Regions from separate parts of the Paraburkholderia strydomiana genome, predicted to be linked through region 1. Evidence: riboswitches for the same ligand, from Rfam matches in the RefSeq annotation. Region 1 holds a riboswitch; the other holds the start of a gene.
The links. Region 1 has a riboswitch for thiamine pyrophosphate ahead of thiC (phosphomethylpyrimidine synthase ThiC). Riboswitches for the same ligand answer to the same signal wherever they lie in the genome.
Positions count from the first base shown of each region.

Region 1 (4,412 bases):
CGGGAAAGACCGGCGACGCGTCGTAAATGCGCCATCCCGACAGCATCATGACGATCGCCGCGAGTGCGTTGAGCCAATGCGTGATGCGCACCCATACCGGATGTATCACGCCGCTGGAGGGCGCGGCAGGCGGTGCGCTGTCGCGAACAACATGAGGCGTTGCCATGGGAATCTCCGTTGATTGACGCGAGCTCAATGGCAGGCGGCCAGTTCGGCCACCTGCAGCACGTCGCCGGTTGCTGCGTTCTGGACAAAAGCGACTACGCCGAATCTGTCGGCCGACGCGTTCGCGTTCTTGTTCGTATCGGCATTGGTATCGGCATCGTCGAAACGAATGTCGCGACTGATCTGCGCATTGCCGCCGACGAGCGGCACCGGCCCGATCCATTGCCGCACCACTCGTTCGTGATGCAATGTCGCGCCGCGGTTTTCGCCGGCGCCGACCTGCGAGCTCAGCGAGTTTTCGTACACCGCGACGTAGGCATCGAGCGGCCCGGCGGTATCGGCAGTCTTGCTGTCAAAGCGCGCTGCGACGTTGAATGCGCCGCCCGTCTGCGGCTTCAATTCGAGGGCGACATTCGCTCGTGCCGGCTCAGCCACGAGCTTGCCGACGCGACCTTCGAAACTGTCGCGTTGCGACCAGCTTCGCAACTCCCGCCCCGCCACGAAAACTTCAGGCGTGTAGATGGTGTGACCGCCCGCAAGATCGGTGAGCGTCTGCTGACGTTCGGTGAAGCGGTGCTGCGAGAAGCGATCCGTCCAACCGAGGCTGTTCCAGTAGTCGACGTGCAGCGCCAGAGGCACGATGCTTTGCGTTGAACCGCTGTGCTTCCATTGGCTGAGCCACTGGTCGGCGGGCGGACAGCTATTGCACCCTTCGCTGCTGTACAACTCGACGAGTGCAACGCGATGCGCTGGACTGCGCGCGCTGCACATCGCGCCGGCTGCATTTGCCAGACCGCTCGCGGACAACATTGCTATTGCACTGAGAACTGCGACGGCTCGAACGAACGGTCGGCGTGCGCGGCGCATGACGATTGATTGCATGACCTGCTCCTATCGGGATCTGCACGTTTGTCGATGCGCGCAGCAGGTTATGACAGCCCCCCGCAAATTTTTTTGCCTGACGTTTGCACGCGTGTTCATCGCATCACCGTTTGGCGCGGCCCGACTTACAGCGGCGAAATGTTCGCGAAGGTCGTTGAAAGACGCCGTGCTAACATGCCCTTAATCACTGCGCCGCTTGCTGTCACCACAGTCATCGTCAGCTACAAGCGGCGCGTCGCTCATCTTCACTCGACAACTGCCGGCCCTTCAATGCGTTCTCCGACTTCACGCGCCCACACCCGCTTGCGCCCCCGCCGCGCAAGTGGATGCGCGCGCGTGCAGTTCGCGCCGCATTCCGCCGACGAGCCGTCGCGAACGCTTCCGCCAGAAACGCTTCCGCTTCTCGCCGCCCGGCGCCCCACCTGACGCAGCTCGCTTCCTTGCCTGAAGCCGCGTCGTCCCCAAGGGGACTTTCGGGGCGCCGGGCCGATCACATCCGCATGATGTTTCCTCACACAGATTGCAGCCATATTGCAGATCGAATTGGAGTAGCCGCCGTGAAAACGACCAGAAGGACCAAGCAGTGTTACCTCACCGAACTCGACGTCGCCCGTCTTGAGAAGCACGCCGCTGCACCCGGCGCGGACGCACGTTTGCACGACATGCTCGACGACGTACTGGAGCGCGCGGTTATCGTCGATTCGCGCGAGATTCCGGCCAACGTGGTCACGATGAACTCGCAGGCGACGCTCGTCGACGAAAGCAGCGGTGAGCACATGACCTGGACCGTCGTCTATCCCCCCGACGCCGACTTCGCGCATGGCCGCCTGAATGTGTTCTCGCCAGTCGGCCTTGCGCTTCTCGGCGCGAAACGCGGCGAGCAGATTCGCTTCGTGCCGCCAAGCGGTGCCGAAAAGGTGCTGAAGCTGGAAAAGATCCTGTACCAGCCCGAAGCCTCGGACGATTTCACGCTGTAGGCAAACAGGCCGCGCGGCATTAGTGCTGCAGCGCGTCATACGCGGCGCGCCCGTCAATACAAGGATAGTGCGCAAATAGCGGATCGGCGGGCTGCAACGCGATGCGGCGTCTTGCGCTTTCGCTCCCGCAGATAGCCTCGGCCCACAAGGGCGCTGCGCCTCACGCAAGACGCCCATACCGATCGCACACAGCATTGCAGACGGGTTGCCAAGCGGCGCCCGCCCGGTGTATCGTGTGCGCTGCTAACGCGGGGGTCCTGCGATGCACGGGAGTTGGAGGTCCGTGCCACGTGGGTGAGAAATACCCTTTGAACCTGATCTGGATAATGCCAGCGCAGGGAAGCGTACGGATTTCGCACTCCAGCCCTTGTGCCTCATCTCTCGCGAATTCCGACTACTTCCGTCTCGTCTCCTGCTTAGCGGCCCACATTGCTTTGACGGAGAACACGCATGAACGCCAACCCGAAGTTTCTTTCCGCCGACGCCCACGTCGACGAAGCCGCCGTCGCGCCGCTGCCGAACTCCCGCAAGGTCTACGTGACCGGCTCGCGCCCCGACATCCATGTGCCGATGCGCGAAATCACGCAATCCGACACGCCAGACAGCTTCGGCGGCGAAAAGAATCCGCCCGTGTACGTCTACGATACGTCGGGTCCCTACTCCGATCCCGAAGCGAAGATCGACATCCGCGCCGGCCTGCCCGCGCTGCGTCAGCGCTGGATCGAAGAACGCGGCGACACGGAACCGCTCTCCGGCCTCACGAGCGACTACGGCCGCGAGCGCGCCGCCGATCCCGCGACTGCCGAATTGCGCTTTCAAGGCCTGCACCGCACGCCGCGCCGTGCGATGCCCGGCAAGAACGTGTCGCAGATGCACTACGCGCGCAAAGGCATCATTACGCCGGAAATGGAGTACATCGCGATTCGCGAGAACCAGCGCCGCGCGGAATATCTCGAGACGCTGAAGACGAGCGGTCCGAACGGCGAAAAGCTCGCCGCGATGATGGGCCGTCAGCATCCGGGCCAGGCGTTCGGTGCGAGCGCTTTTGGTCCGAACGGCCTCACCGAAATCACGCCGGAATTCGTGCGCGACGAAGTTGCGCGCGGCCGCGCGATCATCCCGAACAACATCAATCACCCGGAAAGCGAGCCGATGATCATCGGCCGCAACTTCCTCGTGAAGGTGAACGCGAACATCGGCAACTCGGCGGTGACATCTTCGATCGGCGAGGAAGTCGACAAGATGACGTGGGCGATCCGCTGGGGCGGCGACACGGTGATGGATCTGTCGACCGGCAAACACATTCACGAAACGCGCGAGTGGATCATCCGCAATTCGCCGGTGCCGATCGGCACGGTGCCGATCTATCAGGCGCTCGAAAAGGTCAACGGCAAGGCCGAGGACCTGACGTGGGAGATCTTCCGCGATACGCTGATCGAACAGGCCGAACAAGGCGTCGATTACTTCACGATTCATGCCGGCGTGCGTTTGCAGTATGTGCCGCTCACCGCCAAGCGCATGACCGGTATCGTGTCGCGCGGCGGCTCGATCATGGCGAAGTGGTGCCTCGCGCATCACAAGGAAAGCTTCCTGTACGAGCATTTCGAAGACATCTGCGAAATCATGAAGGCGTATGACGTGGCCTTCTCGCTCGGCGACGGCCTGCGTCCCGGCTCGATTTACGACGCGAACGACGAAGCGCAACTCGGCGAATTGAAGACGCTCGGCGAGCTTACGCAGATCGCATGGAAGCACGACGTGCAGACGATGATCGAAGGCCCCGGCCACGTGCCGATGCAGTTGATCAAGGAGAACATGGACCTGCAACTCGAATGGTGTGACGAAGCGCCGTTCTACACGCTCGGGCCGCTCACCACCGACATCGCTCCCGGTTACGATCACATCACGTCGGGCATCGGCGCGGCAATGATCGGCTGGTTCGGCACCGCCATGCTCTGCTACGTGACGCCGAAGGAACACCTGGGCTTGCCGAACAAGGACGACGTGAAGACCGGCATCATCACGTACAAGCTCGCCGCGCACGCCGCGGATCTGGCGAAGGGCCATCCGGGCGCGCAGGTGCGTGACAATGCATTGAGCAAGGCGCGCTTCGAATTCCGTTGGGAAGATCAGTTCAACCTCGGTCTCGATCCGGATAAGGCACGCGAATTCCACGACGAAACGCTGCCGAAGGATTCCGCAAAGGTCGCGCATTTCTGCTCGATGTGCGGTCCGCATTTCTGCTCGATGAAGATCACGCAGGACGTGCGCGAATTCGCGGCGCAACAGGGCGTCACCGACGACGAAGCGCTGAAAAAAGGCATGGAAGTGAAATCCATCGAGTTCATGAAGAAAGGCGCCGAGATCTATCAGCGGCAGTAAAAGCCA
Region 1 is NZ_JAVDVL010000007.1:276,720-281,131, forward strand. It holds gene J2W46_RS20725 (cytochrome b/b6 domain-containing protein) at 1-166, opposite strand, end outside; gene J2W46_RS20730 (DUF1223 domain-containing protein) at 193-1,047, opposite strand; gene J2W46_RS20735 (GreA/GreB family elongation factor) at 1,605-2,024, shown strand; TPP riboswitch at 2,265-2,383, shown strand; gene thiC (phosphomethylpyrimidine synthase ThiC) at 2,475-4,406, shown strand.

Region 2 (4,412 bases), on a different contig from region 1:
GAGCTTCAGGCGGTCGGTGGTGAGCGAGTCGGCGTCGACGAAATGCAGGTTGATGCCGCCGTGCGCGGTGGCCGGCGACACCGATTCCTTCAGACGCGGCGCATGCACGACCCGCTTGAATTCGCGCAACCGGTTCACGGTCGCGCGCCACTCGACGAGTGTCGAGTAACTGTTGATGAACCACGAGAACGAATCGCTGACGGTGCCGAACGCGCTCGAAATCTGCATCAGCACGCCGAATGTGAAGGCGCCCGCGAAGTAACGCGGCGCAGCCACGACGAGCGGGAAAATAATTGCGATCTGGCCATAGAAGCTCAGCACGAAGGTCAATCGCTTCGTGTACTTCATGACCTGCCACCAGTTGTCGCGAATCCGGCCGAACAGCGAATGCGCGTTTTTCTTCTCAGTGTCCATGCCGTTGTAGAACGCGATCTGCTCCGCGTTTTCGCGCAGACGGATCAGGCCGAAACGGAAATCCGCCTCGACTTTCTGTGCCTGATAGTTGATCGGCACGAGCGGGTGGCCGACTTTCTGGATCACGAGCGATCCGACCACCGCGTAAAGCGCGGCCGCCCAGACCATATAGCCGGGGATGTGCAGCGGAACGCCGCCGAGCGTGATGGTCAGCGCGCCGGCGAGCGACCACAGGATCGTGATGAACGACACCAGCGTGACGACCGTGGACAGCAGATCGAGCGTGAGCGACAGCGTGGTGGTGGCGAACGACTGAAGGTCGTCGCTGATCCGCTGGTCTGGGTTGTCGGCGAGGCGGTCGCGCTCGATCCGGTAGAACGCGCTGTCGTGCAGCCACTCGTTCAGATAGCGCGTGGTGAGCCACTGACGCCAGCGGAACCCGAGCATCTGCCGCATGTAACGCCCGTAGACCGCGAGAATGATGTAGCCGAACGCGAGGCCCGAAAACACCATCAGCAAATGTGGGAAGTCGCGCACATTCTTGGTTTGCAGCGCGTTGTAGAAGTCGGCGCTCCAGCGGTTGAGCCGGACGTTGATCCACACGACCAGCAGATTCATCACGATGATCGCGAGAAGCAACGCCCACGCCGTCTTGCGTTCTTCCGACACCCAGTAGGGCTTGATCAGGCTCCAGGCGGAGACTTTCTCGTCTGGCGGCAGCGCGGGGCTGGCGGATGTATTCGTTGTCATGAGCGTCCTGAGGAGTGCTGTTCCATTCGGGCCGACCCACGCAGGCCGGCCCATTGCGAATATTTGTGCGTGTGCCGGTGGCGACACCCGGCAAGCACCACCGGTGCGATTGCCGATTCTGGCGCGAAGCCCTTAAGCGAAAATTAATGATCGGCGCGAGTTTTGCGGTGATCGCGCTGCGGGTGTTTCGCCTGCGTCGCCGCGACTTTGCGCCGCCAGTCCCCGCGTCATGCCGCATTCGCTGCGCCATCTCTGCTGGCATTGTGCCAGAGCGCCGCGCCGCCGATATGGGTGACGCCCAAGGCGGTGCCGGATCAAGGCGCGTTCGATGCCGCGCGCCGCTCGTTTGCGAGCGCCGCGCCTTTTATGGTCTAATGACCTTCGACGAAACAGGGGTGCTTCGCACTTGAGCGGCGTGATTTTCACGCTGCGGCAGCGAGGCTGAGAGAGACCCTTTGCACCCGATCCGGGTAATACCGGCGCGGGAAGTTTCCGGAAGCAACCAGTCTTCCATTCCCCGCCGGGCGGCGTTCTTCATTGAAGCACGCTATTGCCTGGCCGGCCTTGCCCGCCGGTTTCGTCCTGGGTACGCGCTTCTTTTTGGCCGTACGGAAAGGACTCGATGACCGCCTATTCTTCAGTTATGTTTCTTGCTCCTTGTCACGTCGCCGGCGGCATGCACTGCGTTGCCATTGCGCGTTGCATTGGATCGGAGTGCGCACGATGAGCCGCGCTGCACAACCCGATTTCGCGGTGCTCGGCGGCGGCCTGTGCGGGCGTCTCGTCGCGTGGCGGCTCGCCGGGCAAGGGCATCGCGTCGCGCTTTATGAGCGCGGCGACGCAGCCGGTTCGCAAGCCGCCGCGTGGGTCGCCGCAGCGATGCTGGCGCCGCTCGCCGAAGCCGCGAGTGCCGAACTTCTGATCACTCGATTGGGCGCGACCTCGCTCGATACGTGGCCGCAAGTGCTGGCCGAACTGCCCGAACCGGTGTTCTTTCAGCGCAATGGCACGCTCGTCGTCTGGCATCACGCGGATCGCACCGAGGCGCCGTTGTTCGAACGACGCGTGCGCTCGAACGCGCCGGCCGAATTGCTGGACGGCGGCTTTGTCACGCTTGCCGGCGCCCAGCTCGGCGCGGCCGAGCCGGCGCTGGCGGGGCGCTTCAGTCAGGGGTGGCTCCTGCCGCGCGAGGGCCAGCTCGATAACCGCCAGGTGCTTCGCGCGCTTGCGGCAGGGCTTGCGCAACGCGGCGTTGAGACTCACTGGAATACACCTGTTAGCGACAGCGCGCTGCCGCCTGCGCGCGTCACGATCGACTGCCGCGGCCTCGGCGCCAAACCCGTGCTGCCGACACTGCGCGGCATTCGCGGTGAAGTCGCACGCGTGCATGCGCCAGGCATTAACCTGACGCGCCCGGTGCGGCTGCTGCATCCGCGTTATCCGCTCTACATTGCACCGAAGCAGGACGATCTCTACGTGATCGGCGCAACCGAGGTGGAAGGCGAGGACATGTCGCCCGTCAGCGTGCGTTCCGCGCTGGAGCTTTTGAGCGCTGCGTTTTCCGTGCATCCGGGCTTTGGCGAGGCGCGCATTCTGGAGTTGAATTCGCAGTGCCGCCCGACTTTGCCCGATCATCGGCCGGCATTGCTGTGGGACGGCGCGCAGACGCTGCGGGTGAACGGACTTTACCGGCACGGCTACATGATCGTGCCCGAAGTCGCCGACGAAGCCGTGCGCTTCGCGACGGCGCTGCTGGACGGGCGCATCGGCAACGCCGACGCGTTCGCGGACTGGCAGCGCGGCGCGCGCTGGAGCGAGCTTTTCCAGCACGATTGTGCGCGGGAGCCGGCATGAGCGCCGAACCGTGCCGCAGTGCCGTCAGCACGCTTGTGCTTTAGCCATCGACTGAACCGTATTCGAACATCATGGACATTCACATCAACCAGAAGCCGCTGTCGCTGCCAGAAGGCGCGACTGTCGCCGATGCGCTCGCTGCTTACGGCGCGCGGCCGCCGTTCGCCGTCGCGCTCAACGGCGATTTCGTCGCACGCGCGCAGCATGCGGCGCGCGCGTTGCAACCGGGCGACAAGCTCGATGTCGTGCAACCCGTGGCCGGCGGCTAACGCCGTCACGCATTGCAGGAGACCAGACATGCAAATGACTACCCCACAGGCCGCCGACGCGCTCACGCTGTACGGCCAACCCTTCGCGAGCCGCGTGCTGCTTGGCACGTCGCGTTACCCGTCGCTGCAATCGCTGTCGGATTCCATTGACGCCGCCCGACCCGGCATGGTGACGGTCGCGCTGCGCCGGCAGATGAACGAAGGCGGCGCTGAAGCCGGCTTCTTCGACCTGCTCAAGCGCCATCGCGTGCCGCTATTGCCCAATACGGCAGGGTGCCTGACCGTCGGCGAGGCCGTGGCGACCGCGCACATGGCGCGTGAAATTTTCGAAACCGAGTGGATCAAGCTCGAACTGATCGGCGACGACTACACGTTGCAACCCGATCCCGTCGGCCTGATCGAAGCGGCCGCGAAGCTCGTCAAAGACGGCTTCAAGGTGCTGCCGTATTGCACCGAAGACCTCGTGATCGGCCGCCGTCTGCTGGATGCCGGTTGCGAAGCGCTGATGCCGTGGGGCGCGCCGATCGGCACCGGCAAGGGTGTCATCAATCCGTACGGCTTGCGCGTGCTGCGCGAGCGGTTGCCGGACGTGCCGCTCATTGTCGACGCCGGACTTGGCGTGCCGTCGCATGCGGCGCAGGTGATGGAATGGGGCTTCGACGGGGTGCTGCTGAACACGGCCGTGTCGCAGGCCACGCATCCGGACGCGATGGCGCGCGCTTTCGCGCTGGGCGTCGAAGCGGGCCGCCAGGCGTTTCTCGCGGGACCGATGGCCGAGCGCGAGAGCGCCCACGCGAGCACGCCGGTGGTCGGCATGCCGTTCTGGCATCAGGACGGGAGCGCTGCATGACGCAAACATTGGCTCTGAAAGACCGCGACCTGTTCTGGCCGCCCGCCGACGAACTCACCGAGGCGACCGAGCGCATCCGCGCGCGCCTTGGCGACTGGCCGCCTACCCACGCGCCGTGGCGCATCTGTCTGACCGCGCCGGACGAGCCGAACGGCGGCGATCTGATCGTACTCACCGATGCCGCGCGGCACGGCGAGCAGATGGCGCACTGGCTGGTAAAGGGCGCGGCGGTGGTCGAAGCGGCCGAGAACAAGGTCACGCTGCACCTGGGCGGC
Region 2 is NZ_JAVDVL010000015.1:59,811-64,222, forward strand. It holds gene J2W46_RS29260 (ABC transporter ATP-binding protein/permease) at 1-1,164, opposite strand, end outside; TPP riboswitch at 1,546-1,669, shown strand; gene J2W46_RS29265 (FAD-dependent oxidoreductase) at 1,888-3,018, shown strand; gene thiS (sulfur carrier protein ThiS) at 3,090-3,287, shown strand; gene J2W46_RS29275 (thiazole synthase) at 3,322-4,137, shown strand; gene thiE (thiamine phosphate synthase) at 4,134-4,412, shown strand, end outside.
Region 2: it holds a riboswitch for thiamine pyrophosphate, as region 1 does, so the genes downstream of both, J2W46_RS29265 (FAD-dependent oxidoreductase) here and thiC (phosphomethylpyrimidine synthase ThiC) in region 1, are expected to answer to the same signal.